3 regions of the Kitasatospora sp. HPM-01-4 genome follow, and region 2 is predicted to be linked to each of the others. Evidence: riboswitches for the same ligand, from Rfam matches in the RefSeq annotation. Region 2 holds a riboswitch; each other region holds the start of a gene.
The links. Region 2 has a riboswitch for cyclic di-AMP ahead of ACSMTC_RS27585 (C40 family peptidase). Riboswitches for the same ligand answer to the same signal wherever they lie in the genome.
Positions count from the first base shown of each region.

Region 1 (10,164 bases), 2.5 Mb from region 2:
GGACCGCACCGCCGACCGCGTCCGCGTTGAGCATCGCCATCGAGTAGAGCGCGCGAAGCACGTCCCGGTGGGCGGCGAACATCTTCACCACCCCGAGGAGTCCGCCGCGCAGACCCTCGCGGGCGTTCGGGTGGGCGGTCGCCGCCAGCATCTCCGTGAATCCGCCGCGCTCCAGGAGGTCTTCGGCGAAGGCGGCGAACAGGCCGCCGCGTGAGCCGAACACCAGGTAGACGGTCGAGCGGGCGACTCCCGCGAGCCGGGCGACCTTGTCCAGGGCGACCGGCTCGGCCGGGGCCTCGGACAGGAAGGCGTAGACCGCGTCGAGGATGCGGCGCCGGGTCTCCTCCGAGGCCTCCGCTCTCAGACGCTGGTCATATTTTCGAGTGGCCATGGGCGCTGATCCTACAATCACTTGACAGGCTGTCCGATGAAAGACAGGCTGTCCAGTGAAATCGGGGGGAGCGGGCGTCATGCACTCAGGAGAGCTGCCGTGTGCGGTGGCTGAACGCAGGCCCAGGCGATGCCGGGCCATGATTCCCGGCCGGCGCACGGCCCTTCCCCTCGCGACGGGAGCCCACAGGGCTTCCCGCTTCTCCGTGTCCGAAATTCGGACACCTGGATCACTCATTTGACGTAACGTCAGATTCGAACGTCCATGCAACACGCGAGGAGTCACCCCATGCGCGTCCTGTTCACCGCCCCGGCCGCGGCCGGGCACATCTTCCCGATGATTCCGACCGCTCACGCCCTGCGCTCGGCCGGCCACCAGGTCCTGTTCGCCGGCTCGGCTCCGCTGGAGATGCTGCGCAGCACCGGCCTTCCGGTGGTCGAGGTCGGCGACGGCACCGGCATCATCGAGGCCTTCAAGCGGGTCGTGAAGGACCAGCCCGCGGAGTACGTCGCCAAGGACAGCACCCAGGAGGAGATCCTCCAGCGCGCCGCCATCGGTTTCGCCGAGCACGGCCGGGTCGCCATCGAGGGACTGCTGCGGGTCGCCACCGAGTGGAGCCCGGACATCATCGTGATGGACCCCTTCGCGGCCGCCGCTCCGCTGGTCGCGGCCAAGCTCGGCATACCCACCGTGTCCCACAACTTCGGTGTGATGCAGGGCCTTCCGATGCTCGACCGGTTCTCCGACCTCCTCGCCGCCGACTACCAGGCGCACGGACTGACCGGTCACGGCAAGCCCACCGTGATCGACGTCGTCCCGGCCTCGCTCGGCGGTGACGGCGGCGGCTGGCGCGTCCGCTACGTCCCCTTCAACGGCGGCGGCGTCGTTCCCTCGGACCTCACCAGCCGCGGCGAGCGGCGCCGGATCGCGGTCACCCTCGGCACGGTGCTCACCGAGTTCGCCGGGGTCAACCCGATCGCCTGGCTCACCGAGCAGGCCGCCGAGGTGGACGCCGACTTCCTGCTCGCCGTCGGCGACGCGGACCTCACCCCGCTGGGCACCCTGCCGGACAACATCCGCCCGCTGCCGTGGACCCCGCTGGCCGAACTCCTCGACGCCAGCGACGCCGTGATCCACCACGGCGGCTCCGGGACCATGCTCACCGCCGCGGTCGCCGGTGTCCCCCAGCTGATCCTGCCGCAGGGCGCGGACCACTTCATCAATGTCTCGGCCGCCGTCACCAAGGGGTTCGCGCTCAGCTCCGACAGCGACTCGGTGGACGCCGCGCAGCTCACCCGCCTGCTCGAGGACAAGGGCCTGCGCGACGCGGCCACCGCCCTGCGGAGCGAGATCAACGAGCTGCCCTCGCCCGCGGCCCTGGTCGGCGACTTCGAGCGGCTCCACCGCGAGACGCGCTGAGGCTCCCCCGGCCCGTCAGGGCCACGAAGGGGTGCGGGGAACCACATGGGCGGCGCGCTGCCGATCCGCGCGACCACTCAGGCGGTTCTCCGCACCCCTCGGTGCCGGCTATCCGGCGGCGCAGTCGAGGGCGATCTCGGCGAACTCCTCGATCAGCGGCGAGCTGCGAGCCCCGCTCCAGGCCAGGCAGACCTGGTGGGGGGCGATGCCGGTGACCGGGAGCCGGACGATGTCGGGGCGCGGGTAGGCGAGCGCGACGGAGCGCGGCAGGACGACGATGCCGTTCCCCGCCGCGACCTGCTCCACCTTCTCCTCCACCGTCCGGACGGCAGGACGGGTGGTGGACCGGTGGCCGCCCCGGTATCCGCTGCCGGCCGGCCACTCCGGGACGGCGGACGGGTCCTGGAGCAGCCGCTCGCCGGCGAGGTCGGCGATGGTGACGGCCGCGCGCCCGGCCAGCGGGTGGTCGGCGGGCAGGGCGGCGACGCGCGGTTCGGTGAACAGCCGCCGGACCCGCAGGCCGTCCAGGTCGACGGGGAGGCGGATGAAGCTCACGTCCACCCGGCCCTCACGCACGACGGCGGTCTGGTCGTCCCAGGAGGTCTGGACGAAGTCGACGCTCAGCTCGGGGTGGCGGGCGGTGAACGCCCGGGCGGCGACGGTGGTCGTGATGCCGGGCATGAACCCGATGGTGAACACGGTGCCGTGGGCCACCTCCCGGACCCGCCGACGCAGCGTTTCGGCGGCCGCGAGCAGCGGCCGGGCCTCTTCCAGCAGCCGGCTTCCCGCCGGCGCGAGTGCGGTGGAGCGCCGGTCCCGGTACAGCAGCGGAACGCCCAACTCGGCCTCCAGCGCCCGGATCTGGCGGGAGAGGACGGGCTGGGCGATGTGCAGACGGGTGGCGGCGCGGCCGAAGTGCAGCTCCTCGGCCACCGCCACGAAGTAGCGCAGTTTGCGCAGATCGACGTCCATCCCGCCCCTCCCGAACCGCCTGAATCCCCCTGATACCCCAAGGGTATGACAGCGGGCCGAAGAGGTCTTGGACACCATCCGCCCCAGGGGAGCACCGTGGTGGTGCCGGCCGACAGCTTCGGTCGCACCTACCCCGTCGCACCTACCTGTGAAGGTGGAAACGTCATGCCCCTCTCGGATCAGCGCGTCGTCGTCCTCGGCGGAACCTCCGGCATCGGACTGGCCGTCGCGGCCCAAGCCGCCCAGGACGGCGCCGAGGTCGTGGTCGCCTCCCGCAATCCGCACAGCGTGGAGCGGGCGCTGGCCGCACTGCCGGCCGGTACCCGTGGCGAGAGCGCCGACCTCGCCGACCCGACCCAGGTCCGCGAACTCCTCGGCGCGATCGGGGAGTTCGACCACCTGGTGTTCACCGCGGGCGAGCCGCTGGCCCTGCTGCCCGCCGACGGCCTCGACCTCGCGAGGGCCCAGGAGTTCTTCCGCCTGCGGTACTTCGGCGCGCTCGCCGCCGTCAGCGCCGCCCTCCCCCACCTCCGGCCGTCCGGCTCGGTAGTCCTCACCAGCGGGACGGCTGGCGCCCGCCCCGGTCCCGGGTGGACGGTGGCGGCCGGCATCTGCGGTGCGATCGAGGCCTCGGTCCGCGCACTGGCCCTCGAGCTGGCCCCGATCCGGGTCAACGCCGTCGCTCCCGGAGTGGTCCGCTCCCCGCTCTGGGCCCCGCTGACCGACGCGGACCGCGAGCAGCTGTACCGGAGCACGGCGGCCGCGACCCCGCTGGGCAGGGTCGGTGAGCCGGCGGACATCGCACAGGTCTACGTCTCACTGATGCGCCAGCCCTTCACCACGGGCACCACCGCGACCGTGGACGGCGGCGGAGTGCTCGTCTAGATGCTCGCCCGGGCAGCGGAGTTGACGCCGCTGCCCGACGGTGGCGGCCGAGGGGCGGTGCCCACCGGGAAACTGAGGGTTTCGTGATTTTTGTGTGATGTACCGGATACGGGCTTGTTATCCAGGTGATGATCCCTCTACTCTCCCTCCAGTTCGCTGTTGCGGACTCCCGGACGCAGTACGCCGAGTCCTGCCCGCCCGTGTCCGGGACATCGAGCAAACCCTGGGCAGGAGCGGGGGAACCAGGTCAGTCGCCGCCCCCACGGCTTGGGGTGAAGCCGCGTACCCGCGCGGCCGGGCCACCTCCCGGTCCGAACCCGACAGCTCACCTCGCAGGCGTACGGAGAGGAACGTCCCGTGGTCTTTTCCGGTTCCGGCCGCCACCGCCGACCCACTCAGGCCGACCGTGCCATCGCCGCCGCCGGAGTGGCGAGCGTGGGTCTGGCCCTTCCGCTGCTCACCGCCACCGGAGCGCACGCCACGCCCGCCACCACCTGGGACGCCGTGGCCCAGTGCGAGACCGGCGGGAACTGGACCGCCGACGACGGCAACGGCCACTACGGCGGCCTCGGCCTCACCCAGCGCACCTGGGTCACGCACGGGGGCGACAAGTACGCCGCCCAGCCCGACCACGCCACCAGGAGCCAGCAGATAGCCGTGGCCGAGCGCGTCCTCGCGGAGTCCGGTTCCGGCCTCTGGGCCAACTGCGCCAGCTCGGCCGGTCTGACCGGCGGCTCCACCACCGGTGCCACGCCCACCCCGGCGCCTTCGGCCACGAGCACGCCCGCCCCGGCGCCCGACGCCCCGGCGGCCACGCCCACGCCGAGCACTCCCTCCGCCGACACCGGCGGCAGCACGCCGGGCACCCCGGACCCGACCTTCCCCGGCCGCGCCGGCTACGACCCGAACGCCGGTGTGTACTGGTTCCAGGACAACGGCGTCTGGCACTGGACCGTCCAGCACGACGTCTACATCCAGCACATGAACGCCGCGGCCGCCGCCGACGCCCCCTCGGGCGCTCCGTCCGCCGATCCGGGCACCGGTACGGCTCCGGCCACGCCGAGCCCGGCGGCTCCCGGCACCGCCCAGCCGTCCCCGTCGGCGCAGGCCGACGGTCCGAGCGCGGGCGCCTCCACCCCGGCGGCGCAGGCGCCGGGCACCCCGGCCGCCACCGGCACCCCGCAAGCTCCGGCGGCACCCGTCGCGGGCGCCGGCGCGACCACCGCGCCCGCGACGCCGGGAAGCCCCGCCGCCCCCGGCACTCCGTCGGCGCCCGGTGCCCCGGCCGCACCGGCCGCACCGGCCACGACCACGCCGCAGACCTACACCGTCGAGCACGGGGACACCCTCTCCGCTATCGCCCGGTCGCACCAGATCGACGGCTGGCAGCACCTCTACGAGAGCAACAAGGGCACCATCGGGGACAACCCCGATCTGATCCTCCCCGGCCAGGCCCTGAACCTGCAGCAGCGCTGACGCGTCGGCTCCGTCCCGGGCCGGGGTCAACGGCTCGGGACGGAGCCGCGGTTACGCGGCTGCGGCCCGCTGGTCGTCGGGCTGCGGAGGGTTCAGGTCGCGAAGCCGATGTGCACGTGGTCGTGGTGGGTGGCGTCACTGAAGAACTGGTCGGGCGTCGTCCCGCCGGAGAGTTGACGGGGCCCGCCCACGTTGTAGGACCCGGCGGCGGCCGCCGCGCGCATGAAGCCGTCGACCAGGGCGTGCGGGGTGGCCGGGTCGACCACGGCACGGCCGTCGATCCGCCAGACGTCGAAGGCCCGGCCGCGCGGGTGGTCGCTCGGACGATCGGTGCCGAACACGTCGAGCGGGTGGCCTGATCTGATCACGCTGACCGCGAAGTCATGAGCGCCTGCCAGGGTCAGCATCGCGGTCAGCACGCTGTCGTGGACGGCACCGCTGCGGATGTCGGCCACGGCTGCCGGGGGCAGGGTGATCCGGTGGTCCGCCAGGACCCGCGCGGCGAGCGGGGACGGAGCGGAGGCCGGCGGTCCGGGTGCGGCCGGGTGCAGGGCGGTGACGGTCCAGCGGGGGCTCGCCGCGCTCAGGCGCACGTCCACCGTGGTGCCGCCGGGCACGGCCGGGCCGGCTGCCGTCCCGGTCCACTGGTCGCAGACCACCAGGACACTGGCCGAGTCGGCGAGGATCCCCCCGTACTGGGCGACGATCACCTGGAGGGCGGCCCGGTCGGCGGCCGGGAGCAGCGGGCCGGCCTGGTCGGCGAGGGCGGCGTCGAGGCCGAGCGGTGCGATCCTGGCCCGGGCCTGCGCGGTGCCCCGTCCGCCGTCCGGCCAGGCTCCGAGCGCCTCGACGAGCTGCACGGCACGCAGTTTGACGTCCGGCTGGATCTCGCCGGCGCCCGGCGTCCAGGGTGAGGTCGCGGGCAGCGCCGATGGCGCGGCGGGGGACGCGGCGGTCGGGCCGGTCCGGGTGGCGGCCGGGCCGCTGGGCGTGGTCGACGCGGCGGGGGCGGTGCGGTGCTCACCGCAACCGGCGGCCAGCAGGACCCATCCGGCCCCGGTCAGGATGCTGCGACGGGAGGGCCGGGGGGATGGGCCGTGGTCCGGGTCACCGGCCTGACGCTCTGTCATCTCGCCACTATGACCGGCCGCATCGGGCGCCGACGTTCAGCTCGCCGTCGCCCGGCGGGCGGTACGCCACCTGAGACACCACGCGGCCGGGCCGCGGCCGGGCCACGGCCGGTTCGCCGCCGCCCCACGGCCGGGAAGGCGGCAGCGGCGGAATAACGAGTGGCCAAGGCGTGCGAGATGCACCCAGAATGGGACGATGATCATCAGACTGGCCCGAATTGACGACCTCCCCCAGCTCCAGGACATCGAGCGGGCGGCCGGTGAGTCCTTCCGCTCAATCGGGATGCCCGAGATCGCCGAGGACGAGCCGCCGACGATCGACGAGCTCACCCGCTACCAGCGGGCCGGGCTGGCCTGGGTCGCGGTGGAGGCGGCCGACCGTCCCGTGGCGTACGTGCTCGCCGAGCCGGTGGACGGGAACCTCCACGTCGAGCAGGTGTCGGTGCACCCGGACCATGGCAGGCAGGGCATCGGACGCGCGCTGCTGGAGCACCTGGCGGCCTGCGCGAGCGCCGACCGGATGCCCGCGCTCACCCTCACCACGTTCACTCAGGTCCCCTGGAACGCGCCGTACTACGAGCGTTGCGGCTTCCGTCCGCTGGAGCAGTCCGCGCTCACCGCCGGCCTGCGGGAGATCCGCCGCCGGGAGGCCGAGCACGGGCTCGACCGCTGGCCCCGGGTGTGCATGATCCGTCCGCTTCCTCTCGGCTGACACCGTTCGAGCGCCTTCGGCGGCGCGGCACCCGCTCGGCCGGCGCTCCCGGGGAACGGACGGGGCCGGCGGGCGGGTGTGCCCGGCGGGCGAGCCGTCCCGGCGACCGGCCCGGTCAGTAGGAGCGGCGGTACCGGAGCATCCGGGCGGCGAGGAGGGCCTCCTGCCCGGCCAGTCCGAGGCCGATCACGGTGAACGCCCCACCGGGGAAGGCGATGGTGCTCCAGTCGAGTTGACCGGGGAAGGCGGCGTGGCCGGGCCGGTCGGGGTCGAAGAGGACCTGCACGTGGTCACCTGCGGACAGGCCGTCCGGGCCGGTCCAGGGGTCGTCGGCCGCCGCCTCGACCGGGCCCTGTCCGGTGTCGATGGTGAGCCTGATCGCGGCGGGGCTCTCCTTGGTCCCGGCCTTGACGTACTCGGCCGAGGTGACCACCGCGGGGACTTCCTCGGCATCGGCGTAGTGCATCCACATGTGGACCTTGGTGCAGTCGAAGACGACGCCGGTGATCGTGAAGGCGGCGGCGCCGACCAGACTCACCAGGGTGTGCAGGGCTCGTCTGCGCACCCTGGTGCGGTTGTGGCCCGTCGGCGTGAAGTCCGCCCACTCGAAGACCGCTTCGGCCGGGTCGGCCGCGAAGACCGCGCCGGCCAGGCGGCCTGCGGTTCGGTGTCCCGGGAAGGCCGGACGGCCCGAGAAGACCGGCAGGATCCTCCCCAGGCCGTACCCGGCGTAGCCGCGTCCGGCGAATGAGTGGCGGGTCGTGTCATGGCTGTTCGACGTCACAGCTTCCCCCTGGTCTGTCGTCTGTCGCCCCCCGTGCCGCCCGCCTGGTCCGACGCGTCCGGCACCGAACCCTCGGTCAGTGGCGGGCACCTCCGGCAGCGACGATGGGCAGCCCGTCGCGGACCGCGCGGGTGACCGGTGTGCGCTCGGCGATGTCCAGCAGGCGGGCGCGCTGGGCCTCGTCCAGTTCGCCGGTGAGGTCGATCCGGCGGGTGAGGCGGTCGCCGTGCTCGCTCTTCTCGTAGGCCATGTGGACCCGGACCTGCTCCAGCGGCCAGCCCTTGCACTGGGCGTACATCCGCAGAGTGATCGCGGTGCACGAGCCGACGGCGGAGAGCAGCAGGCCGATCGGCGTCGGAGCGGTGTCCTGGCCGCCCGAGGACTCCGGCTCGTCGGCGGCCACCGGGTGCTTGCCCGCGCGGATCTCGACCCGGTAGTCGGTGGCGGTGCCGGTGGCGACCACGGCGGCGCTGCGGGTGAAGGTATCGGCGTCGGTGGCGTTCGCCAGGTCCATCTCGGGTCGCTCCAAGGTGTCGTCGGTCCGGCCTCGCCGCCTGGGGCTCGCCGCTCCGGTCAAGTCCCTCCGGGATTGGGGCAGTTGGCCTTGGAGGTGGATCCGGAAGCCGCACGGTTCGTCATTCAACTAGTTGTATGAGACCACAAGACCCGTCCGGGCACCACCGGACTTCCCGATTCTCCGTCAGCCCGCCACAGCCCGTCCTCAGGTTCCGACCACACCTCGGGAACCAGCCCCGCACCCGCCTCCACCGCCATGGCGTCGGGTGGATTCGGAAGCGGGGATTCGGGAGTCGGATTCCGGCCAAACCCCGCGAGTTGGCAAGAAGCCCTTCGTGCGCGACGGGGCGTGGGTTAGATTGCAATCAGTTGCCCGAGGCAACTGATTCCCCTCTCCCACCCGAGGTGCGCGCGATGAAGGTGACCATCGATCAGGACCGCTGCTGCGGCGCGGGACAGTGTGTACTGACCGCCCCCACGGTGTTCGACCAGAGCGAGGACGACGGACTCGTCCAGCTCCTCACGGATCGCCCCGACCCCTCGGTGCACGCCGAGGTCCGGCTGGCAGCCGCACTCTGCCCCGCCAACGTGATCACCGTGCACGAGGGCGACTCCTGAGCACCGGCGACGTCGAACAGCACAGCACCGGACGCCGTTCCCGGCCTTCCTGACGCACCGACAGCCCGGTCCCCCCGTTTCTTCAGCGCTCGGAAGACGCACCTGGAAGACGCACGTGGAAGGAACCGCATGACCACCGTTGCCAACGGTGCGGCCGACAGCATGCCGACCGTTCCCGCCGCCAGGGGCACCTGCCCCTTCTCTCCCCCGCCCGCCTACGAGGAGGCCCACCGCACCACCGGCCCGATCAGCCGGGTCAGCCTCTGGGACGGCAGCCAGTGCTGGCTGCTGACCGGCCACCGGCAGGCCAGATTCGTGCTCGGCGACCGCAGGTTCAGCGCCGACATCCGCCACCCCGGGTTCCCGATCCTCTTCCCCGGACGCCGCGAGCTGGTGACCCGCTCCACCCCGACCTTCATCCGCCTGGACGACCCCGAGCACGCCCGCCAACGCCGACTTCTGACCGGTGACTTCATCATCAAGCGGGTGGAGGCGATGCGGCCGCAGATACAGCAGATCGTGGACGAGACGCTCGACCGCATGATCGCCCGAGGCGGGCCGGCCGACCTGGTGCGCGACTACGCCCTGCCGGTCCCCTCACTGGTGATCTGCCTGCTGCTCGGCGTCCCGTACGAGGACCACGAGTTCTTCCAGAAGCAGAGCCACGCACTGCTGAGCCTCAGCTCGACGCCGGCCGATGTCGAGACCGCACAGGACGAACTGAACTCCTACCTGGCCGAGTTGGCCGCCCGCAAGCAGCGTGAACCCGACGACAGCGTGCTCAGCCGGCTGGTCGCCAAGGGCGAGGTCACCCTGGAGGAGGCCGCCGCGATGGGCGTACTGCTGCTCATCGCGGGCCACGAGACCACCGCCAACATGACCGCGCTCGGCACCCTGGCCCTGCTGCAGAACCCCGAGCAGGCCGAGCGGCTGCGCTCCGACCCCTCCCTGATCAAGGGCGCGGTCGAGGAACTGCTGCGCTACCTGACGATCGTCCACCTCGGTGTCCCCCGGGTCGCACTGGAGGACGTGGAGATCGACGGCACGCTGATCAAGGCCGGTGACGGAGTGCTGTCCATGATCTCCACCGCCAACCGGGACGAGGAGGTGTTCCAGGACGCCGACCGGCTGGACGTGACCCGGGAGGCCCGCCGCCACCTCTCCTTCGGCTTCGGTGTCCACCAGTGCCTGGGCCAGCCGCTGGCCCGTGCCGAACTCCAGATCGCCCTCCAGACGCTGCTGGAGCGGCTGCCCGGTCTGC
Region 1 covers NZ_JBPQGP010000005.1:8,769,888-8,780,051, reverse strand. The annotation lists gene ACSMTC_RS37800 (TetR/AcrR family transcriptional regulator) at 1-391, opposite strand, end outside; gene ACSMTC_RS37795 (nucleotide disphospho-sugar-binding domain-containing protein) at 680-1,810, shown strand; gene ACSMTC_RS37790 (LysR family transcriptional regulator) at 1,919-2,782, opposite strand; gene ACSMTC_RS37785 (SDR family oxidoreductase) at 2,948-3,667, shown strand; cyclic di-AMP (ydaO/yuaA leader) riboswitch at 3,875-4,020, shown strand; gene ACSMTC_RS37780 (transglycosylase family protein) at 4,025-5,143, shown strand; gene ACSMTC_RS37775 (hypothetical protein) at 5,236-6,273, opposite strand; gene ACSMTC_RS37770 (GNAT family N-acetyltransferase) at 6,470-6,985, shown strand; gene ACSMTC_RS37765 (hypothetical protein) at 7,101-7,769, opposite strand; gene ACSMTC_RS37760 (OsmC family protein) at 7,846-8,283, opposite strand; gene ACSMTC_RS37755 (ferredoxin) at 8,700-8,903, shown strand; gene ACSMTC_RS37750 (cytochrome P450) at 9,033-10,164, shown strand, end outside.
Region 1: it holds a riboswitch for cyclic di-AMP, as region 2 does, so the genes downstream of both, ACSMTC_RS37780 (transglycosylase family protein) here and ACSMTC_RS27585 (C40 family peptidase) in region 2, are expected to answer to the same signal.

Region 2 (10,164 bases):
CCTCCTCCGCCGAGCAGGTGGAGTGGATCCTCGGCGACTCCGGGGCGGTCGCCGTGATCACCGAGACCGACACCCACGCCTCGGTGGTGGCCGGTGTCCGCGACCGGCTTCCGGAGCTGCAGAACACCTGGCAGATCGAGACGGGCGCCGTCGCCGCCCTCGCCGAGGCCGGTGCCGGGGTCGACGACGACACGGTCACCGAGCGCCGCTCCCTCGCCGACGCCGACTCGATCGCCACCATCGTCTACACCTCGGGCACCACCGGGCGCCCCAAGGGCTGCCAGCTGACGCACGGCAACTTCCTCGCCGAGCTGGGCAATGTGACGGCCCGTTTGGAACCGCTCTTCCGGACCGGCGAGGCCTCGGTACTGCTCTTCCTCCCGCTGGCGCACGTCCTGGGCCGGATCGCCGAGATCGCCGCCGCCATCGCGCCGATCAAGCTGGGCCACGTCTCCGACATCAAGTACGTCACCGACGAGCTGGCCTCCTTCCGCCCGACCCTCATCCTGGGCGTGCCCCGGGTCTTCGAGAAGGTGTACAACACCGCGCGGACCAAGGCGCAGGCCGACGGCAAGGGCAAGATCTTCGACCGGGCCGCCGACACCGCCATCGCCTACAGCCGGGCGCTGGACCAGGGCGGCCCCGGCCTGTTCCTCAGACTCAGGCACGCGGTCTTCGACAAGCTGGTCTACAGCAAGCTGCGCGCCGCTCTCGGCGGCCGGGCCACCCACGCGATCTCCGGCGGTGCCCCGCTCGGCGAGCGGCTCGGCCACTTCTACCGGGGCATCGGCTTCACCGTCCTGGAGGGCTACGGCCTGACCGAGACCTGCGCGGCCACCGCCTTCAACCCGCACGACAAGCCGAAGATCGGTACGGTCGGCCAGCCGCTGCCCGGCTCCTCGGCCAGGATCGCCGAGGACGGCGAGGTCCTGCTCAAGGGCCCGCAGGTGTTCACCGGCTACTGGAACAACCCGGCCGCCACCGCCGAGGCCCTGCATGACGGCTGGTTCGCCACCGGTGACCTCGGCTCCCTGGACGACGAGGGCTACCTCACCATCACCGGCCGGAAGAAGGAGATCATCGTCACCGCGGGCGGCAAGAACGTCGCGCCCGCCGTGATCGAGGACCGGATCCGCGCGCACGCCGTGATCGGCGAGGTGATGGTGGTCGGCGACCGCAAGCCGTTCATCTCCTGTCTGGTCACCATCGACGAGGACTTCTTCCCCAAGTGGAAGGAGCTCAACGGCAAGCCCGCCGAGGCCACGCTCGCCGAGCTCCGCGAGGACCCCGATCTGCTGGCGGCCGTCCAGGCGGCCGTGGACGACGGCAACCTGGCCGTCTCGCACGCCGAGGCCGTCAAGAAGTTCCGCATCCTCGACACCGTCTTCTCCGAGGCCAGCGGCTATCTGACCCCCTCGCTCAAGCTCAAGCGCAATGTCGTCCTCAAGGACTTCGCGGCCGACGTCGAGGCGCTCTACCAGCGCTGAGAGAACGCTCCGGGGGAGCTCGTGCCCGCGTTCAAGGGCCCTCGGACGAGCAGACAGGGGCGCGGGGAACGGCGCGAAGCGGAAGGCGGCTGCGGTCAGCCGGGCCCGTCGGGCCGGTTGCACCCCGACAGCCCCGGTGGGGCGGTGCACCCTGCTCATCCGAGGTACGTGCGGGCCGAAGCCTTCCGCTGCGCGCAGTTCCCCGCGCCCCTGGTGACCGCTGGTCACCCTCTGCTGCTGAAAGGCCCCGCGGCCTAAGCGGCGAGCAGCGAGGTGAGCCGCCCCGCGAGGAGGTCCCAGCGCCAGGAGCGTTCCACCCAGCGCCGCCCGGCCTCCCCCATCCGCCTGCGCAGCTCCTCGTCGTGCAGCAGTCGTGTGATCCGCTCCGCCGCGGCCGCCGCCGACCGCCCGGAGACGACGTACCCGGTCTCGCCCTCCAGGACGGCGTCCGGCGCACCGCCGGAGTCCCCCGCGACCACCGGCAGCCCGGTCGCCGAGGCCTCCAGGTAGACGATGCCCAGCCCCTCGACGTCCAGGCCGCCCCGGCGGGTGCGGCAGGGCATGGCGAAGACGTCCCCCGCGCCGTAGTGCGCGGGGAGCTCCTCCCACGGCACCGCGCCGGTGAAGCGCACCGATCCGCTCACCCCCTTGGCCTCGGCCAGCTTGCGCAGGTCCGCCAGGTACGGGCCGCCGCCGACGATCAGCAGGACCGCGTCCGGCACCGAGGCGAGGATCTGCGGCATCGCGGCGATCAGGGTGTCCTGGCCCTTGCGCGGCACCAGCCGCGACACGCAGACGACCACCGGCCGGTCGCTCAGGCCCAGCCGGGCCCGGATCTGAGCGCCGCCGGAGTCCGGCCGGAAGGTCTGCTCGTCCACCCCGGGCGGCAGCTGCACCATCCGCTTCGCCGCCGCCGGACCGACCGCGGCGGCGATCCGCGAGCGGGTGTACTCGCCGAGGTAGGTGAGCGTGTCCGTGCCCGCGCCGATCCGGTGCAGCAGCTGCCGGGAGCCGGGCAGTTGGGCCCAGGCGGCCTCGTGCCCGTGGGTCATGCCCAGCAGCCGTCCGGCGCCGGCCCGGCGCAGTGCGGGGGCCATCAGCCCGAGCGGTGCGGCGGCGCCGAACCAGACCGAGTCGCAGCCCTCGGCCCGCAGGATCTCGGCAGCCCGCCGGGTGACCCTCGGGGTGGGCACCATCATCTTCGTCCGGTCCCGGATCACCGGGAAGGGCTGCTCCGCGTCGAACCGCCGGACCTCGCTGCCGTCACGCCAGGTGGAGGCGTACACCACAATGCTTCCGGCGGGCTGCCGCACGGCCATATTGTGTACGAACGCCTGGATTCCGCCGGGCCTGGGCGGGAAGTCATTGGTGACGATCAGGGTCTTGTGCATGCCACGGCTCGCTCGGTCAGGGGGTGCTCGGTGTACCGGTCGGTGATCCGTACCATAGGTCAACACTGCGGCCCGCCGGGAACGCGGCCGGGCACCGCAACCGTTTCCCTCCCGTGCCGGTCGGACGGCCGAGGCGCCATCGGCGCCACCCCCATGTCGCAGGGCACCGGGCACGAGCACCCGGGGGCATGGAAGAGTACAGCCCCATCAGTCGTACGAGGGAGCGCAGTGGAGTTGGTCCCGGCCGGTGTCACCGGCAACACCGGTAGTACCGCGCTGCCCGCGCCCCGCCGTCCGGCCGGCGGAGCGCTGTGGGGTCTCGCGGGCGGCTGGGTGATCACCCGGGTCCTGATCGTGCTGATGGTCTCCGGTGTGCTGTGGGTCTCCGGCACGGACGTCACCTCCGACGTCTCGGTGATCTACCACGGCTGGTACGAGGTCCTGCAGACCGGCACCTTCCCGCTGGACGACGTCACCTGGCAGTACCCGCCGGGCGCGGCCCTGGTGATCCTGCTGCCCGGCCTGCTGCCCTGGTCCTACCTGGTCTCCTTCTTCGTCGTCTGCGGCGTGCTGGACGCGCTGACGATGGTGCTGCTGATGCGGGCCGGCACCCGCAGGGGCCGCAGCTTCAGCGGCGCCTGGGTCTGGGTGGCGGGCGTCCCGCTGCTCGGCCCCACGGTCTACTGCCGGTACGACATCCTGGTCACCGCCGTCGCGGTGGCCGGGCTGCTGGTGCTGGTGCGCCGCCCGGCGATCGGCGGGATCCTGCTGGGCATCGGCGGCCTGGTGAAGATCTGGCCGGTGCTGGCGCTGGCGGGCACCCCTCGCGGCCGCCGTACCCGGCGCTCCTGGACGGCCGCGGCGGCCACCCTGGGCGCACTGTGCTTCCTGCTGGCGGCCGGGATGAACGGCGCCTTCGAGTTCCTGAAGTTCCAGCGGGACCGGGGCATCGAGGTGGAGTCCCTCGGCGCGCTGCCGCTGCACTTCGCCCGGCTGGCGGGCACCTGGAACGGCCAGGTCTCGATGAACTACGGCTCGCTGGAACTGCTCGGCCCCTGGGTGCCGCTGATCTCCCAGCTGTCGGTGGCGGCCACCGCCCTGGGATTCGCCTGGCTGCTGCTGTGGCGGCTGCGGGCCAAGCGCTGGCAGCCCGCCACCACGTACGACGCGGCACTCGCCGCTCTGCTGATCTTCACCGTCACCAGCCGGGTGATCAGCCCGCAGTACCTGGTCTGGCTGGTCGGGGTGGCGGCGGTCTGTCTGACCGTACGCGGCACCAGCCAACGGCCGGTCGCGGCGCTGATCCTCCTCGCCACGTTCTTCACCACCCTGGAGTTCCCGCTCCTGTTCGGCCAGGTGCACCACAGCCAGCCGTGGGGCGTGGCGGTGCTGACCGCACGGAACGGACTGCTGCTGGCGGCCACCGTGGTCTCCTGCCGCCGCCTGTGGCGCTCCACCCGGGGGCCCGACGCGGAACGCACCGTCGTCCTGCCGGCACTGGAGCGGACCGGCTACCCGGTCCGTCCCGGCATCGCCTACGAGCAGGACCTGCTGGACGGCCTCGACTCCGAGACCGCGCGGCAGTAGCGCCGGTCCGCGACGCCGGATACCCCTACGAGAGCGTCGGCAGCCGGCGGACCTCGTCGATCCACCGGCGGGTGAACTCGTCCAGGCCGATGCCCAGTTGCGTGCGGAACAGCCCGTCGAGCCCCTGGGGCCCGGCCGGTTCGGCCGCGCCGACCGCCCGGTAGAGCGCGACCAGGTGCTGCTCGCTCCACCGGGTGGCGATCAGCTCGCAGGCCAGCCAGGCGAGTTCGTAGGCCTGGGCGATGCCGGCCGAGCCGGCGGCGAAGTCCGCGTTCAGGGGGAGAGCGGTGGGCAGCCGGCCGGCCGTCACGTCGCCGGCGAGCTCCGGGGCGATCTGCCGGGCGGTGCGGCCCCTGCCCCGGTAGCCGGTGTAGTCGGCCACGCCCTCGGAGAGCCAGAGGGGGGTCCAGGGCTTGGTGTCGGCCCGGGTCGCGACATGGGTGGCCTCGTGGGTGGTGACGACCCTGCGGCCCAGGTCGCTGAGCCCGGCGAAGGCGTCCGGGTTGAGCAGTATCCGGTCCGCGGCGGTGCCGTGCGGGGCGCCGGCGGCCGCCGTGGTGACGGCCGCTATGCCCTGGTAGTCGGCGGCGGAGACGTTCAGCAGCCGGGCGAACTGCTCCTCGCTCCGCGCGGTCTCGATCAGCAGCCGGTCCGCCCAGCCGTCGCCCCAGACCTCCCGGACCGCCGGTACCGCCTGGTCCGCGATCTGGGCGATCATCTGCAGCTCGGTGCTCCCGGCGAGCCCGAGGACCAGGGACCGGCTGCCGTGCACCGCCTGGACGGTACCCAGGTCCCAGAGCGCGGCGGCCCCGGTCGGCTCGTCCCCGGCCAGCAGCCAGGTGCCGTCGCGCCGGACGAACTCCAGGGTGCGGCCGAGCAGCGCCGGGTGGTCGTCCACACCGCGCAGCCGGTAGCCGAGATCGGCCAGGACCGTGACCCGGTCCACGCTCCGCGACTGCGTGAAGTCGGTCATGCGGTAGGAGAGTTCGGCGAACGGCAGCGCGCGGCAGCGGGCCAGCGCCGACTGCTGGGCGCCCTGGGCCTCGGGGGCGACGTCGGCGAGCAGCCCGGCCCGGTCCGCAGTGAGCAGCGCCCTGGCCCGCCGGGACAGCAGGGCCTCGATCCGGGGCCTGGCGGACGGGCCCGCCCCGGCGGGTTCGGCGGCCGGGCGGGCGATGGGGCGCGCGCCCCGGCCGGAGAGCTGTGCCAGTCCGCCGGCCGCCAGCAGCAGCGCGCCGCGCCGGGACAGCACGGGCCGACCTGCCCCGGTCGGCCGGGGCAGGTCGGTGACCAGCGGTTCCTGGTCCGTGTTCAGACCCGCACCACCCCGGCCACCGGCATCGCGTTCACACTCTCGTAGCGGACCCTGGCGCCCGGGTGGGGCGCGTGCACGACCACCCCGCCGCCGGCGTACATGCCGACGTGGTGCATGTCCCTGAAAAAGATCACCAGGTCTCCCGGTCGCGCCTCGCTCAGGCTCACCCGCCGCCCCGCGTACATCTGCGCCTGCGAGGTGCGCGGCAGGGTCACTCCGGCCTGCCGCCAGCTCCAGTACATCAGACCGGAGCAGTCGAAGGTACGCGGACCGGTGGATCCGTACACATAGGGCGAGCCGATCCGGGAGACGGCGGCGGCCAGCGCGGTGGCCGCGCGGTCGGAGGAGGCCGGCAGATCACCGAGATCGAGCCGGTCGGTGCCGCGGGTGGCGCGCCACTCGGCCTCCTTGGCGTCCTCGGTGGCCATCCTGACCCGCTCGGCCGTGCCGAGGGTGTTGAGCAGCCGCTGGGCCTGGTCGAGCCGCTGCTGGATCTGCTGCTTGCTCTCCGCCAGGGCGCGGCGGGCGTCCTCCAGCTCGGAGAGTCTGGCGACGGTCTCGGCGCGGCGCTGGTCGAGCCTCAGCTGCCGGTCGATCACCTGCCGGACGGTGGCGCTCTGCCGCTCGGCGGCCTGGTCGAGGCTGCGGGCCCGGCTGAGGTACCCGGCCGGGTCGGAGTCCAGCATCAGCGCGACGGCCGGGTCGATACCCCCGGCCCGGTACTGGGCGGCCGCGACCGCGCCGAGATCGGTGCGCAGCCGGTTCAGCTCCTCCTGTGCGGCGGCGACCTGGTTCTGCAGGCCCTCGGCCTCGCTCTGCAGCCGCCGCTGGCGCTCCTCGGCGGCGTTGAACCGCTCCGACGCCCGCTCGGCCTCCTCGTACAGCTGGTCGACCTGGGCCCTGATCTCCTGTTTGGACGGGTCCGCCGGTGCGTGCGGGGCCGCCTGGGCCGCACCGCCGAACGTTATGCCGAGCGCGGTGGTGGCCGCTGCCGTGAACACCAGGGCGCGGGCCAGCCGCGGCTGGCCCGACAGGGGGGAACGGCGGTGCATCGACATGGGGGCGGCTGCTCCATTCGTCCTCGGCTAAGACCGACCGGCGCCAGACACTAGCGATTCCGGAGGATCTAGTCCAAGCCCCTGCAGTGTCGAATATTTGACCACAAATCGGACATCGATCCGGATGCTCGGAAACGCCGCAGGCCCGGCCCCCGGAAGAGGGTCGGGCCTGCGGCGGGCCGGCTCCGGGTCAGACCCGGACGATGGCCGAAATCGGCAGCGCCGTGGCGCTCATGTACTGGACCGGCTTGCCGGTGCGCGGGGCGTGGATGACCTGGCCGCCGCCCACGTACATCCCGACGTGGTGCTGGTCGTCGTAGTAGATGATCAGGTCGCCGGGCCGGGCGTTGGCGATGTTGGTCCCGACATTGGTCCCGGCCGTGGCCTGCTCCTGCGAGGTGCGCGGCAGCGAGACACCGGCCTTGGCGTACGACCAGACCATCAGGCCCGAGCAGTCGAAGGCCCCCGGGCCGACGGCGCCCCACAGGTAGGGCTTGCCCTCCTGGCTCTCGGCCGCGGCGACCGCGGCGGCGGCGTACGAACCGGACGGCGCGTTGACGCTGCCACCGCCGCCCTTGCCGCTGCCGCCGTTGCTGCTGCCGCCACCGCCGCCGGAACCGAGGTCGGTACGGCTGTCACCGCGCGAGGCACGGGCGTTGGCGGCCGCGTCGGAGGCGGCCTGGTTCTGGGCGGCCTGGATCGCGTCGCGCTCCTGCTGGGTCAGCGAGTCGAGCAGATCCTTGGCCTTCGCCAGCTTGGCCTGGACGTCCTCCTTGGAGGCCCGGAGCTCGTTGGTGGTGGCATCCAGCTCGGCCAGCTTCGACTGCGCCTCGGACTTCTGCTGGTCGAGCTTCTCCTGCTCGCCCTTGAGCGTCTTGAGCGCGTCGGCCTGCGACATGCCGACCTGCTGGGCCGAGCCGGCCTGGTCGAGGAAGTTCTCCGGCGAGCTGGAGAGCATCAGCTGGACCGTGGGGGAGATACCGCCGTTGCGGTACTGCTCGGCCGCGACCTGGGCGAGCTGGCCCTGCACGGTGCTCACCTGCGCCTGCTGGCGGGCCACCTGGTCCTGCAGGTCGTTGACCTGCTTCTGCAGGGTCTGCTGCTTCTCGGTGGCCGCGTTGTACTTCTCGGTCGCGACCTCGGCCTGCTCGTTGAGCTGGTCGACCTGGGTCGCGACCTCGTCCTTGGTCGGCTTCGGATCGGCGTGCGCGCCGGTCTGCGCGGAGAGCGCCACCGCGGTCGCGGCGGCCGCGGTCAGGATGCTGACGCGGGCACGGCTTGGAGGCTTGGGACGACGATGGGACGCCACTAAGGCGGACTCCTTCTTCCTACGTCCGCCTACCGGGTGAGCTGACGGGTTCGGGCTGGAAGAGATGCCCTACGACGCCTCACCGGTCGCCGCCCACGACGGCCGACCGACCTGGCGCCGATTCACCCCGAGGAACGTGGTTCCCCGGCTCCGATCCGCAGCACCCCCAACAGGGGCTTCCCTGTGAGGAGTTGAACTGCCCAGCTGCCTCTCGGACTCGACGGTAACCCCCGCCGCCACCCTGGCTGGGTGATCAACTGTGCGGTGGTTCAAGTCCCGACCCTAGTAACCAAACCGTGATTCATTCAAATCCTTGTCAGAAAAAATTCTGAATCAGCGACAAGTTCATTTGTGAACCGACCGAGAGTGACGAACCGGACACCACTTGCTGACAGGTCCTCATGGAAACGGCCCGCCGAAGTGCCCTGCGTCACAGGACGGTTTCGGCGGGCCGGAAGCCCGGATCGCGGCGGCCGTCAGACGCGGCGGATGGTGACGATCGTCATCGCGTCCGCCGGCATCGTCCGCACCACGTCACCGGTGTGCGGGGCGTGCACCACCATGCCGTTGCCGATGTACATCCCGACATGGCCACCGCCCTCGTAGATGACCAGGTCACCCGGCTGCGCCTGGGACAGCGAGGGCACCCGGGAGCCGATCCCCATCTGCTCCTCCGAGGTACGCGGCAGCGAGACACCGGCCTTGGCGTACGACCACTGCATCAGTCCGGAGCAGTCGAACTCGTCCGGACCCGCCGAGCCCCAGTGGTAGTCGTGCCCGCGCATGCTCAGCGCCGCGGCCACCGCGACACCGGCGTAGCCGCCCGCGGTCGGCAGCGAGCCGAGGTCGGCGCGCGCGTCGCCGCGCGAGGCCCGGTCGGCGGCCTGGACGGCGGCCCGCTCCTGCGCGGTGAGCGAGTTCAGCAGGTTGTTGGCGTCCTGCAGCTTCTGCTGCACCTGGGCCTTGGCGTCGTTCAGCTGCTGGGTGTTGCGGTCCAGCTCGGCGAGGACGGAGGCCGCCTCCTGCTTCTGCTGGTCCAGGCGGGCCTGCTGCTCCTTCAGCGCCTTCAGGATGTCGGCCTCGGTCTGGTTGACCTGCTGGGCGCTGGAGGCCTGGTCCAGGTAGCCGTTCGGGTTCGACGAGAGCATCAGGGCCACGGACGGATCGATCCCGCCCGAGCGGTACTGGTCGGCGGCCACCGCCGACAGGCTGGTCTGCAGCTGCGTCAGCTGCTCCTGGCCCCGCGCGACCTGGTCCTGCAGATCGGCGGCCTGCTTGCGAAGCTGGTCGGCGTGCTCCTGGGCGCCGTCGTACTTCTCGGCCGCCTGCTCCTGCTCCTTGTTCAGCTGGTCGATCTGGACCTTGACCTCGTCCTTGCTCGGCTGGGGCGCCGCGTGGGCGCTCGCGTTGGCCGACAGGGCGACCGCGGTCGCAGCTGCAGCGGTCAGCACGGACACCCGCGCGCGGCTCGGCTGCTTGGGACGGCGGTGGCTGGCCAAGGGACTGGCTCCTTCTTCCTGCTGGACCCGCCCGTTCGGGCGGAATTCCGGAAAATAGGTTTGACTCCAGACCCTAGTGAAGATGACGGATTAGCGCCACTCCCCCTGCCGCCCCAACCCCCAGCCCCCGCACGGGATTCACTGGACCGTCACACATTGTCGAAAATGTCCGAAGTGTCGTCAAAGCCACCCCCGGCAGGCTGTCAGCGGAGACCGAACCCGCAGGTCAGGACCGGGACAGCCGGTTCAGCAGCAGCACCGAGGACACCGGACGGGCCCCTGCCTTCCGCACCCCGTCGGCGACCTCCTTGTCGGCGGAGACCACCACCACCGGACGCCCCTTGGGCTCGGCCCGCACCAGCCGCCGGATCAGCTCGTCCGCCGTCTCCCCGGTCCGGCTGAACCGCACCCGGACACCGCGCGGCGGCGCCATGATCACCGGGACGTCCAGGTCCTGCCCGTCGAACACGCAGGTGACCTCCGCCTGGGTGCGCTGGGCCAGCATCGCCAGACCGCCG
Region 2 covers NZ_JBPQGP010000005.1:6,318,737-6,328,900, reverse strand. The annotation lists gene ACSMTC_RS27610 (AMP-dependent synthetase/ligase) at 1-1,487, shown strand, start outside; gene ACSMTC_RS27605 (glycosyltransferase family 4 protein) at 1,742-2,878, opposite strand; gene ACSMTC_RS27600 (glycosyltransferase 87 family protein) at 3,155-4,465, shown strand; gene ACSMTC_RS27595 (hypothetical protein) at 4,491-5,717, opposite strand; gene ACSMTC_RS27590 (C40 family peptidase) at 5,777-6,838, opposite strand; gene ACSMTC_RS27585 (C40 family peptidase) at 7,029-8,147, opposite strand; cyclic di-AMP (ydaO/yuaA leader) riboswitch at 8,158-8,320, opposite strand; gene ACSMTC_RS27580 (C40 family peptidase) at 8,624-9,646, opposite strand; gene ACSMTC_RS27575 (NYN domain-containing protein) at 9,873-10,164, opposite strand, start outside.

Region 3 (10,164 bases), 470 kb from region 2:
GCGCCATGAGGCCAGGCATCTGCATCTGCGGGAACGTCACTTAGCCACCTGCTCAGTTGAATTGGACGGACTGGGGGCAGCCGTCACTTGTCGCAGTTTCACTGCGTGAATGTCGCTGTCTAAGGACCCTAACGCTCAGCCCGGGCCACGGAATCCCCCACACAGAACTGTTCGCTGTGAGCGCAGGGTCGGCATTCGAAAACAGCGAGCCCGGGCACCGAAAGGTGCCCGGGCTCGCCATCCGGAACTACGCGGGAACTCAGGCCTCGGTGGTCTCGGCAGCGGCCTCGTCGGCCTCGTCCTCGGCGTCGTCGAAGGAGACGACCTCACCGTTGGTGTCCTTGACGGTGGCGGCCTCGACCACGGTGGCCAGCGCCTTGCCGCGGGCGACCTCGCCGACCAGCAGCGGCACCTGGCCACCCTGGACGACCTGCTGGGCGAACTGGTCCGGGGTGAGACCCGAACCGGCGGCACGGCGGATCAGGTGCTCGGTGAGCTCCTCCTGGTTAACGCCGAGCTCCTCCTTCGCCACGATCGCGTCGAGCACGAACTGGGTCTTGATGCCCTTCTTCGCCTGCTCCTCGGTCTCGGCCAGGAACTCCTCCAGGGTCTTGCCCTGGGTGGTGAGGTAGGTGTCCAGGTTCAGACCCATGGGCTCCAGCTGGTGGTGCTCCAGGTTGTGGCGGCGGGTCTCGACCTCGTCCTTGAGGAGCTTGGCCGGGTACTCCATCTCGACCAGCTTCAGCAGCTCGTCCAGGACGCGCTCCTGGGCCTGGGTGGCCTGGTCGAACTCACGCATGCGCTCCAGGCGCTTGCGGGAGTCGGCCTTCAGCTCCTCCAGGGTGTCGAACTCGCTGGCCAGCTGGGCGAACTCGTCATCCAGCGCCGGGAGCTCCTTCTCCTGGACGGTCTTCACGGTGACGGTGACCTCGGAGCTCTTGCCGGCCTGGGTGCCGCCCTTGAGCTCGGTGGTGAAGGTCTTGGCCTCACCGGCGGACAGGCCGACGACGGCCTCGTCGATGCCGTCCAGCAGACGGCCGGAGCCGATCTCGTAGCTGACGTCGGAGGCGGTGCCGTCCTCCGGGACCTCGCCGTCGACCTTGGCCTCCAGGTCGACGATCACGACGTCGCCCTCGGCGGCGGCGCGCTCGACGTCCTTGACCGAGGAGAAGCGCTCACGCAGCTGCTCCAGGGACTTCTCTACGTCGGCGTCCTCGACCACGATCGGGTCGACCTCGACCTCGATGGCGGTGAAGTCCGGCAGGGTGATCTCCGGGCGGATGTCGACCTCGGCGGTGAACTTCAGGTCACCGCCGTCGGCGATCCGCTCGACACCCTCGATGTCGGTGATCTCGGGCTGACCGAGGACCTCGATCTTGCCCTCGTCGACGGCCTGCGTGTAGAAGCGCGGCAGGGCGTCGTTGACCGCCTCCTCCAGCACGGCGGCACGGCCGAAGCGCTGGTCGATGACGCGGGCCGGGATCTTGCCCTTGCGGAAGCCCGGGACCGAGACCTGCTGGTTGATCTTCTTGTACGCCGCGTCGAGGCTGGGCTTGAGCTCCTCGAAGGGCACCTCGACGGTGAGTCGAACCCGGGTCGGGTTCAGAGTCTCGACGGCGCTCTTCACGGTTGGGTCTCCTAAGGGCTTGCGGTCAGGTTGTCTCCGCCCGTCCGGCTCATCCGGCACGGGCGAGACGGGCGATGGGCGGTTGGGGCTGCATCTCCCGTACGTGGTGGACGGTGAGCGTGACTCCTCGCCCTCGGGCGGTCGACCTGCGCGTATGCACAGGGACTACCGGCCAGCGGCCCATCCTACCGGTACCACGAAAGGCGGACGCCAGGCCCGCCCGCGATCAGCGTGCCGCCGCCCGATCGGGCGCGGCCCCGGCGCACCGGACGCGGCCGCACGGCCACCGGCCGACCGACCCCCGGAAGGGCCCGATGTGTCGTCAACTGACCGGCGCCGCACACGGCTTCAAGAGCGAGGCCGTCCGGGAAAGCCAACAGGGCCCCGCCCGCTGACGAGACCCTGCCGCACTGTCGGGGTGACCGGATTCGAACCGACGACCTTCCGCTCCCAAAGCGGACGCGCTACCAAACTGCGCCACACCCCGTGGTGCCGAGAGGAAGCGTACACGTCGGCCGGGCCGCGCTCGCCGCTATATCGGGAGCCCACCGGACATGCCCGGAACCGAAAGCAGTGTGCAAGCAACCGACCGAACCAGGTAGGCTGACTCCGTCCTCGTGACCGACAGGTTCCCGGGGGCGTCGTATGCGCATGTATGCGGCACGCGGGTGTAGCTCAATGGTAGAGCCCCAGTCTTCCAAACTGGTCACGCGAGTTCGATTCTCGTCACCCGCTCCAGACACTTCGGCCCCGGGCCGACGGTTTCCACCGTCGGCCCGGGGCCGAAGTCGTGTTCCCAGCCCCGTCCGGGCTGAGTGCGTGTCAGAGGCGGACGCCGTGGCGCACCAGGTAGCTCACCGGGTTGATGTCGGAGCCGTAGGCCGGGCCGGTGCGGACCTCGAAGTGCAGGTGCGGGCCCTTGGCGTTGCCGGTGGCACCGGAACGGCCGATCTGCTGGCCGACGGCCACGGACTGACCGGCCCGGACGTTGATCGCCGAGAGGTGGGCGTACTCGGAGTACTTGCCGTCGGTGTGCCGGATGACGACCTGGTTTCCGTACGAGCCGCCCCAGCCCGCGGTGACCACGGTGCCGGTGGTGACGGCCCTGACGGGGGTGCCGGTGAAGACCAGGAAGTCCACGCCGGTGTGGTGGCCGCTGACCCACGAGGAGCCGGTCGCGTGGTACGGGGTGCCCAGGTGGGGGTTGGCCACCGGGGAGGTGTAGGCCGGGGCGGCCTGGGCCGCGGTGGCGGGCAGCGCCAGGGCGGCGCCGGTCGCGCCGGCGACCAGCGCGCGGCGGGCGAATCGGGGCAGCCGGGAACGGCGGGCGTCCTGCGCGAGCATGGGGAGTCCTCTCCGACGCCTGCGAGGTGAGCTGTCGGGTTCGGACCGGAAGTAGCCCGGCCGCCGGGAAGCGGCTTCACCCCTAGCCGGCCCGGTTCTCCGGGCGCGGCGACCTGCCTGTGGTTCCCCCGCTCCTGCCGTGCACTGCGCGAAGTGCGGCCTCCGGGCGGCGGCAGGACTCGGCGTTCCACCTGGCGGGCCGACCCGGACGATGACCGGGCTGGCTGAAGAAAAACCGATCCGACGTACACGGAGCAAGTTAGCCCCGCTTAGGCATAAGGAGCGCATAAGGACACCGGAGGCCGGCGGTCACTCTCCGGTCACGCCGAACCGCCGTGTGCAGCCGGATCGGTCACGGTCGGCCGGACGAATCCACACAGATCGTCATGGAATCCACACTCCGCATCAATCCGGACACCCTCCGGTGCGACCTGGAGATTCCCCGGTGAGCTGTGTCACGCCCACCGTGCCGGACACGGCTGACGGTCCGTTTCCCGCAGGGGCCCGCGGCCGATACCCTCGCGAGCGTTCGCCTTAACGATCATTTATTCGAGCTAGGAGCCCACCCGTGCGCCCGCAGGACCGTATGGCCGTCATCCAGCGCAGTGTGGTCCGCGAAATGGCGCAGTTCGGCGTGGAGTTCACGGTGGACGGCGAGGTGGTCCGCGGTCCCGGCACCACGGCGGTGGCGGTCCGCGAGCACCCGGGCCAGGGCGGGAGCGGCCATGTGGACCTCGGTTTCGTCCTCGACCTCGGGCGCGCGGACGCCCCCGTGGTCTGGGACTGCGCGGCCGGGCTCGGCAAGACCGAGGAGGAGAAGCTCGACAACGCCGTGAAGATGTGGGCCACCACCACCGCCTCGACCGTGGTGGAGCTGCTGGAGCACCGGGGCGAGCACGGGGACCACTACCGGCCCGCCGAGCTGGCGGGCTGGCGGGCGATCCAGGGTCCGGCGGCCGTCTTCGGGTTCGGCAACGAGCGACTGGCCGGCTGGCTGGCCGACCACCAGCCGCTGACCGCGATCGCCGAGGCGCTCGGCCCCAGGCTCACCGGCGGACAGCTGAACGGCGTGAAGCTGTTCCTCGGCGGCCGGGCCGGCGACGACATCGCCGAGGTCCGGTTGAACGGCGAGGTCTCGGAGGCCGCCTCGGCCGCACTGCACGCACTGGACTGGCCGCGCGGCGAGCGGTTCTGCTGGGCCCGCCTGTTCGTCCTGCTGATCCCCGAGGGCGGAGTGCAGCCGGAGCCCGTGTGCTCCGTCCCGGTGCCCGCACCCGTCGCGGCACCGGCGCCCAGGCCCGGACTGCTGGCCCGGGTCAGGCACGTACTGCGGTCCGCCCGGCGCTAGGGGTACTCGGTGACCGAGTACGGCCCGGGCCACGGCCGGCGTCACCCCCGCCGGGCACCCGGCGCCGCGCGCTGATCCGGGAGGACCGGCCGGACGGGTGTCGGCTCAGCCGGAGAAGGACTTGAGGCTGTTGGCCACCGAGGTGAGGAAGTTCTTGATCGGCTCCGCCGCCGTGGAGGCACTGAGCATGAATCCGAAGAGGGCCGAAATGATCGCGTGACTGGTCTTCAACTGCTTGTTGCGGATGAAGATGAAGACGAGGGCACCGAACAGCACCAGTGCGGAGACGGAGAGCACCACCCGGACTCACTTCCTTACTACGTTGCGGGGTTTCATCCGGAAACCCTGTGGCGACGCCGGAGCCCGGCCTGTCTGGCGGGGCACGGCCGTGTGGCGCCGACCGAGAGCCGCATGCAACGCCCCCCATCCCCCGACTACCGATACCGACCAGTCCCGCCCACCGACTCAGTGTGGTCGGTCATGCCGACTGCGTAAAGGCGTAGCCGAAAGCCCGGCTGGAAGTTCCTGGCATGTGAGACGAATTTCCGCCGACCGAGACGATAGCCCAGGGCTTCTGACGAACTGTCGGCAGGGGCTCCCCCACCGGCCCGGTCAGCGGTGATCCAGTGGTCGGGCAGCGGCGGCGGCACCGCGTCGGGGGCCCGTCAGGATTGGCCGAAGATCGGCTGCCGGACTTGACACACCTGTCCGGTGTTCGAATCCACTGCCGCCCGGGCACCGGCACCGGCCGGTACCGCCTCGCACCGCTCCGTGCCGCCTCACTGACGCCAGAGCAGCAGCACCGCCCGGTCGTCGTTGACGTCCTTGGCCACGGTCTCGATCAGCCGGACCGCCGCACCACGGCTGCCGCTCTGCAGCAGCGCCCCGGCGACCAGCCGGTCGGCCTCGCCCATCAGCCGGTCCATGCCCTCGGACAGATCGCGCCCGGGCACCTCGACCATACCGTCGGTGCAGAGCATCAGCAGGTCGCCGCGGTCCAGCCGGCCCCGCACTCCCTCGAACTTGGCGCCGTCGTAGATCCCGAGCAGCGGCCCCTCGGCCGCCTCCTTGACCTCCCAGCGTCCCGCTCCCGACCGCCGCTGCATCCCCGGCAGGTGCCCGGCCGAGAGCAGCTCGTACTCACCGGTGTCCAAGTCCAGCACCAGATGGACGGCGGTGGCGAAGCCCTCCTCCCAGTCCTGCCGCAGCAGGTAGCCGTTGGCGGCGGGCAGGAACTCGTGCGCGGGCAGCGAGCCGAGCAGGCCGCCGAAGGCGCCGGACAGCAGCAGGGCGCGCGAGCCGGCGTCCATGCCCTTGCCGGAGACGTCCGCCAGGACGCACTCCAGCACCCGCCGCCCCGGCCCGGTCCTGGCGGCCACCACGAAGTCACCGGAGAAGGACTGGCCGCCGGCCGGGCGCAGCGCCATGTCCGCGTACCAGCCCTCGGGCAGCACGGGGACCTGGCTCTGCACCCGCAGCCGTTCGCGCAGGTCGAAGAGCATGGTGCCGCCGCCGCGCCAGGGCACGCCGACCCGGCTGCGGAACTGCGCCAGCAGCAGGCCGGCCACCCCGACCGCGCCGACCACCAGGGCCGCGCCGGGGGTGACGCCGAAGACATAGCTCTCGGGGTGCTCGCTGGCCACTCGCTCGCCGGTGTGGATCACCGACTCGGTGGACAGGCCCAGCGCGGCGGCCGCGTACAGCAGCACCAGGGTGCCCGGTCGCAGCAGCAGGGAGCCGGCCAGGATCGGCAGGACCAGCGCGGTGGGAGTCACCCAGGCGGGGAACCAGACGTTCAGCACCACGAGCAGCGGGATGGTCGCCAGGAACGCGGCGAAGGCGAGCCAGTCGGAGGCGTCGCCGCGGAAGTAGTCCACCCCGGTCCGGCGCAGCGTGCGCCGGGCCCGGTACAGCCTGGTGCGCAGCCGGGCCGTCCAGGGGTCCGCGGTCGCCGTCGCGGCGGGCCCCTTCGCAGTCGTCTGGGGCGGTGCGCCCGGCGTGCTGCCAGCCATGGGCTCCGACCTTATCCACAGGCCCGGGGCGGCGTCGACGGGTGTGGCGTGTCGGGCGGGTTGCGCCGCCCCTCGCGGGCGCCTTTCGGCCGCCGGCCAGGGAGGCCACCGAGCCTGTGGGGCACGGCCGTTGGGAATATGGCGGGAAATCGGTCGCGCCCGGCGAAACCGGTGACAGCCGATGGCGGTGCGCGAGCCGGGCTCGGGGTGCCTCGGCGGGGTGACACCGGCGGCGCTCGGCGCGGCCGGGGGTCACCGGGCTGCGCGAGGGCGCGCCGGCGGAGGCGTCCCGGGTGGTTCACCCGGGATGTCGCGACCGGCCGCCGCACGGGCTCCGAGCACCCGTACGGCAGCCTGCGCGAGCCCGGCCGGGATCAGCCCTGCGGGTGGTGGGCCGGGATCGGGGGGAGCTCGCCGGTGGTCTCGTACTCGCTCAGCATGGCGATCCGGCGGGTGTGGCGCGGCTCGCCGCTGTACGGGGTGTTGAGGAAGACCTCGACGAAGCGGGTCGACTCCTCCACGGTGTGCATCCGGCCGCCGATGCTGATCACGTTGGCGTTGTTGTGCTCACGGCCGAGCGAGGCGGTCTGCTCGCTCCAGGCGAGCGCGGCACGCACGCCCTTCACCTTGTTGGCGGCGATCGCCTCGCCGTTGCCCGAGCCGCCGATCACGATGCCCAGCGCCTCGGGGTCGGCGGCGGTGCGCTCGGCGGCGCGCAGGCAGAACGGCGGGTAGTCGTCCTCGGCGTCGTAGATGTGCGGACCGCAGTCGATCGGCTCGTGGCCGTTCTCCTTCAGCCACTGGACGAGGTGGTTCTTGAGGTCGTATCCGGCATGGTCGGAACCCAGGTAGACGCGCATGCGTATGAGTGTGGCATGCGGGCCGGGGCGCACCGCTCCAGGGGCGAGGGTGAACTTGATCAGGGTGCGGGCGAGCGCCCCGGGGCCCGCTCGGCCGCTCGCCCGCGGGGTGCCGACGCCGTCGGCCGGGGAGCGCGGAAGGCGCGGTGAACCGCGCGAGCGGCCCGGTGCGAGGTGCACTGCCCCTCGCGCGGCTCCCCGCGCCCTGAGGTGTCGCAACCCGCCGGCCGGGGAACCCGGCGGCGGTACGGGCTGCCCGCGGATGCGGCCGGTCGGGCAGGGACTCACGCCGCCCCGGAGTCCCGCCGCCGGGACCAGCCCCGGGGCCCCGGCCGGCAGGCCCGGCTCAGCCGCGGCGCTGCAGGAGCTTCCAGGTCAGCGGGAGGGCGCCCATGGCGAGGAGGGCCTTGAGGCCGTCGCCGACCAGGTAGGGGTAGAGACCCAGGTCCGCGGCCTTGGCCAGCGGAACGTGCAGCGAGGCGGCCAGGTAGGGGACGCCGACCGCGTAGATGGCCAGGCTGCCGAGCACCATCGCCATCGCCGTACGCGGCACGCTGCGGTCCGCCCCGCGCCGGGCGAGCGCCCCGGTGAGGGCGGCGGCGAGGACGAAGCCGATGGCGTAGCCGAGGCTGGGCATCGCGAAGCCCGAGGAGCCCTCGGCGAACCACGGCATCCCGGCCATGCCCGCCAGCAGGTACAGGGCGAGCGAGGCCGCGCCCCGGCGGGCGCCGAGGGCGGTGCCGACCAGCAGCGCGGCGAAGGTCTGGCCGGTGACCGGCACGGGTGAGCCGGGGACGGGCACCGAGAGCTGCGCCGCGAGGCCGGTGAGCGCGGCACCGCCGGCGACCAGCGCCAGCTCGCGCACCTGGCCGCCGAGCCGGGTGGTCGCTCGCGGAAGGTGGTCGGCGAGGACCGTGGCGGGGGCGGGCGTGACGGCAGTGGCCATGACGGGTCTCCAGTTCTGACGCGACCTGTCGCATCGACGCGACGTGGTCGTTCGTTGACGCTCGGGAACAGTTGTGAACCTATGCGCTACGGCGCGTCCACGGGACATCGGCCTCTGACAAAGCGTCGGCCCTTCACCTTGTCGGTTTCTGTCCCGTCCGGGCATCACGGTGTCATTTAAGTAGATAAGCAATCACATTCGGTCACTTTAATGTCCGAAATCCGGTCCTAAGGTGCGAATTGTTGGCATGACCATCTGCCGTACCGAATAGTGGACTGACTGCTCCGACATCCGTAACAGTCTGGATCCGCCTCTATGCCGACCCCCACCACCCAGCCGCTGCTGGAATCCACCGAGCCGGTTTCCGGCGCGGGTTCCGAGGGCCAGCAGCTCTCTCACGGCCTCAAGCAGCGCCATCTGTCGATGATCGCGCTCGGCGGTGTGATCGGCGCCGGGCTGTTCGTCGGCTCCGGTGCCGGCATCGCCGCCGCCGGCCCGTCCATCGTGCTGGCCTTCGCCGCCTCCGGCCTGCTGGTCATGCTGGTGATGCGAATGCTCGGCGAGATGTCCGCCGCCCGTCCGTCCAGCGGCTCGTTCTCCGTGCACGCCGAGCGGGAGATCGGCCCGTGGGCCGGGCTGACCGTCGGCTGGATGTTCTGGACCATGCTCTGCGTCGGTGTGGCGGCCGAGGCGATCGGCGCCTCACACGTGATGAACGGCTGGTTCCCCTCGGTACCGCTCTGGGTCTGGGTCGCCGTCTTCATGGGCTTCTTCTGCGCCACCAACCTGGCGGCCGTGAAGAACTTCGGCGAGTTCGAGTTCTGGTTCGCCGCGATCAAGATCACTGCGATCTCGGCCTTCCTGGTGGTCTGTGCGCTGGCCATCTTCGGCCTGCTGCCCGGCACCTCCGCCCCCGGCACCGCCAACCTCACCAGCCACGGCGGCTTCTTCCCCAACGGCTCGGCCGGTCTGATCACCGGCCTGCTGACCTCCGTGTTCGCCTACGGCGGTCTGGAGACGGTGACCATCGCGGCGGCCGAGTCCGAGGACCCCCGGCGCAGCGTCGCCGCGGCGGTGCGCACCGCGATGTGGCGGATCGCCCTGTTCTACGTCGGTTCGATGGCCGTGATCGTCACCCTGGTGCCGTGGAACGACCCGAGCGTGACCAAGTCCGGCCCCTACGTCTCGGTGCTGAACAGCCTGGGTATCCCCGGCGCCGGCCAGCTGATGAACGTGGTGGTGCTGATCGCACTGCTCTCGGCGATGAACGCCAACATCTACGGCTCCTCCCGGATGGCGTACTCGCTGGTCCAGCGCGGCCAGGGCCCCCGGGCGCTGGCCCGGGTGAACGGCGGCGTGCCGCGACTGGCCGTCCTGGCCTCCTCGGCCTTCGGCTTCCTGGCGGTGCTGCTGAGCTACTTGTGGCCGACCACCGTCTTCGCCTGGCTGCTCAACATGGTCGGCGCGGCCGTGCTGGTGGTCTGGGCGTTCATCGCGGTGGCCCAGCTGCGGATGCGCCGCCGGATGGAGCGCGAGGAGCCCGAGCGGCTCACCGTGCGGATGTGGCTCTTCCCCTACCTGACCTGGGTGACGCTGGCCGCGGTCCTCGCGGTGCTGGCCCTGATGACGCTCAGCGCGGACAACCGGATCCAGCTGTACTTCACGGCCGGTCTGACCGTGGTGCTCTCGCTGCTCGGCTGGCTGAAGCAGCGCCGCACCGCCTGACGGCACGGCGAGGGCCCCGGTACTCCTGGAGTACCGGGGCCCTCGCCGTGTCCGCTTCGAGCCCCTGCGGCGGGGCGCCCTCGCCTACTCGAAGGACGGCTCCGCCGTGCGGGTGCGCTTGATCTCGAAGAAGCCCGGGGTGGAGGCGACCAGCAGGGTGCCGTCCCAGAGCCGGGCGGCGGCCTCGCCGCGCGGGGTCGGGGTGACCACCGGGCCGAAGAAGGCGACCTTCTCTCCGTCGGGACCGTCCACCGCGATCACCGGGGTGCCGACGTCCTCGCCGACCAGGGAGATGCCCTGCC
Region 3 covers NZ_JBPQGP010000005.1:5,851,777-5,861,940, reverse strand. The annotation lists gene ACSMTC_RS25430 (ATP-dependent Clp protease proteolytic subunit) at 1-19, opposite strand, end outside; gene tig (trigger factor) at 260-1,627, opposite strand; tRNA gene ACSMTC_RS25420 (tRNA-Pro) at 2,041-2,114, opposite strand; tRNA gene ACSMTC_RS25415 (tRNA-Gly) at 2,292-2,365, shown strand; partial or broken gene ACSMTC_RS25410 (M23 family metallopeptidase) at 2,450-2,851, opposite strand; cyclic di-AMP (ydaO/yuaA leader) riboswitch at 2,975-3,132, opposite strand; gene ACSMTC_RS25405 (DUF6348 family protein) at 3,540-4,319, shown strand; gene ACSMTC_RS25400 (hypothetical protein) at 4,425-4,619, opposite strand; gene ACSMTC_RS25395 (PP2C family protein-serine/threonine phosphatase) at 5,099-6,331, opposite strand; gene ACSMTC_RS25390 (ribose-5-phosphate isomerase) at 6,706-7,191, opposite strand; gene ACSMTC_RS25385 (biotin transporter BioY) at 7,538-8,137, opposite strand; gene ACSMTC_RS25380 (amino acid permease) at 8,453-9,862, shown strand; gene ACSMTC_RS25375 (mycothiol-dependent nitroreductase Rv2466c family protein) at 9,947-10,164, opposite strand, start outside.
Region 3: it holds a riboswitch for cyclic di-AMP, as region 2 does, so the genes downstream of both, ACSMTC_RS25410 (M23 family metallopeptidase) here and ACSMTC_RS27585 (C40 family peptidase) in region 2, are expected to answer to the same signal.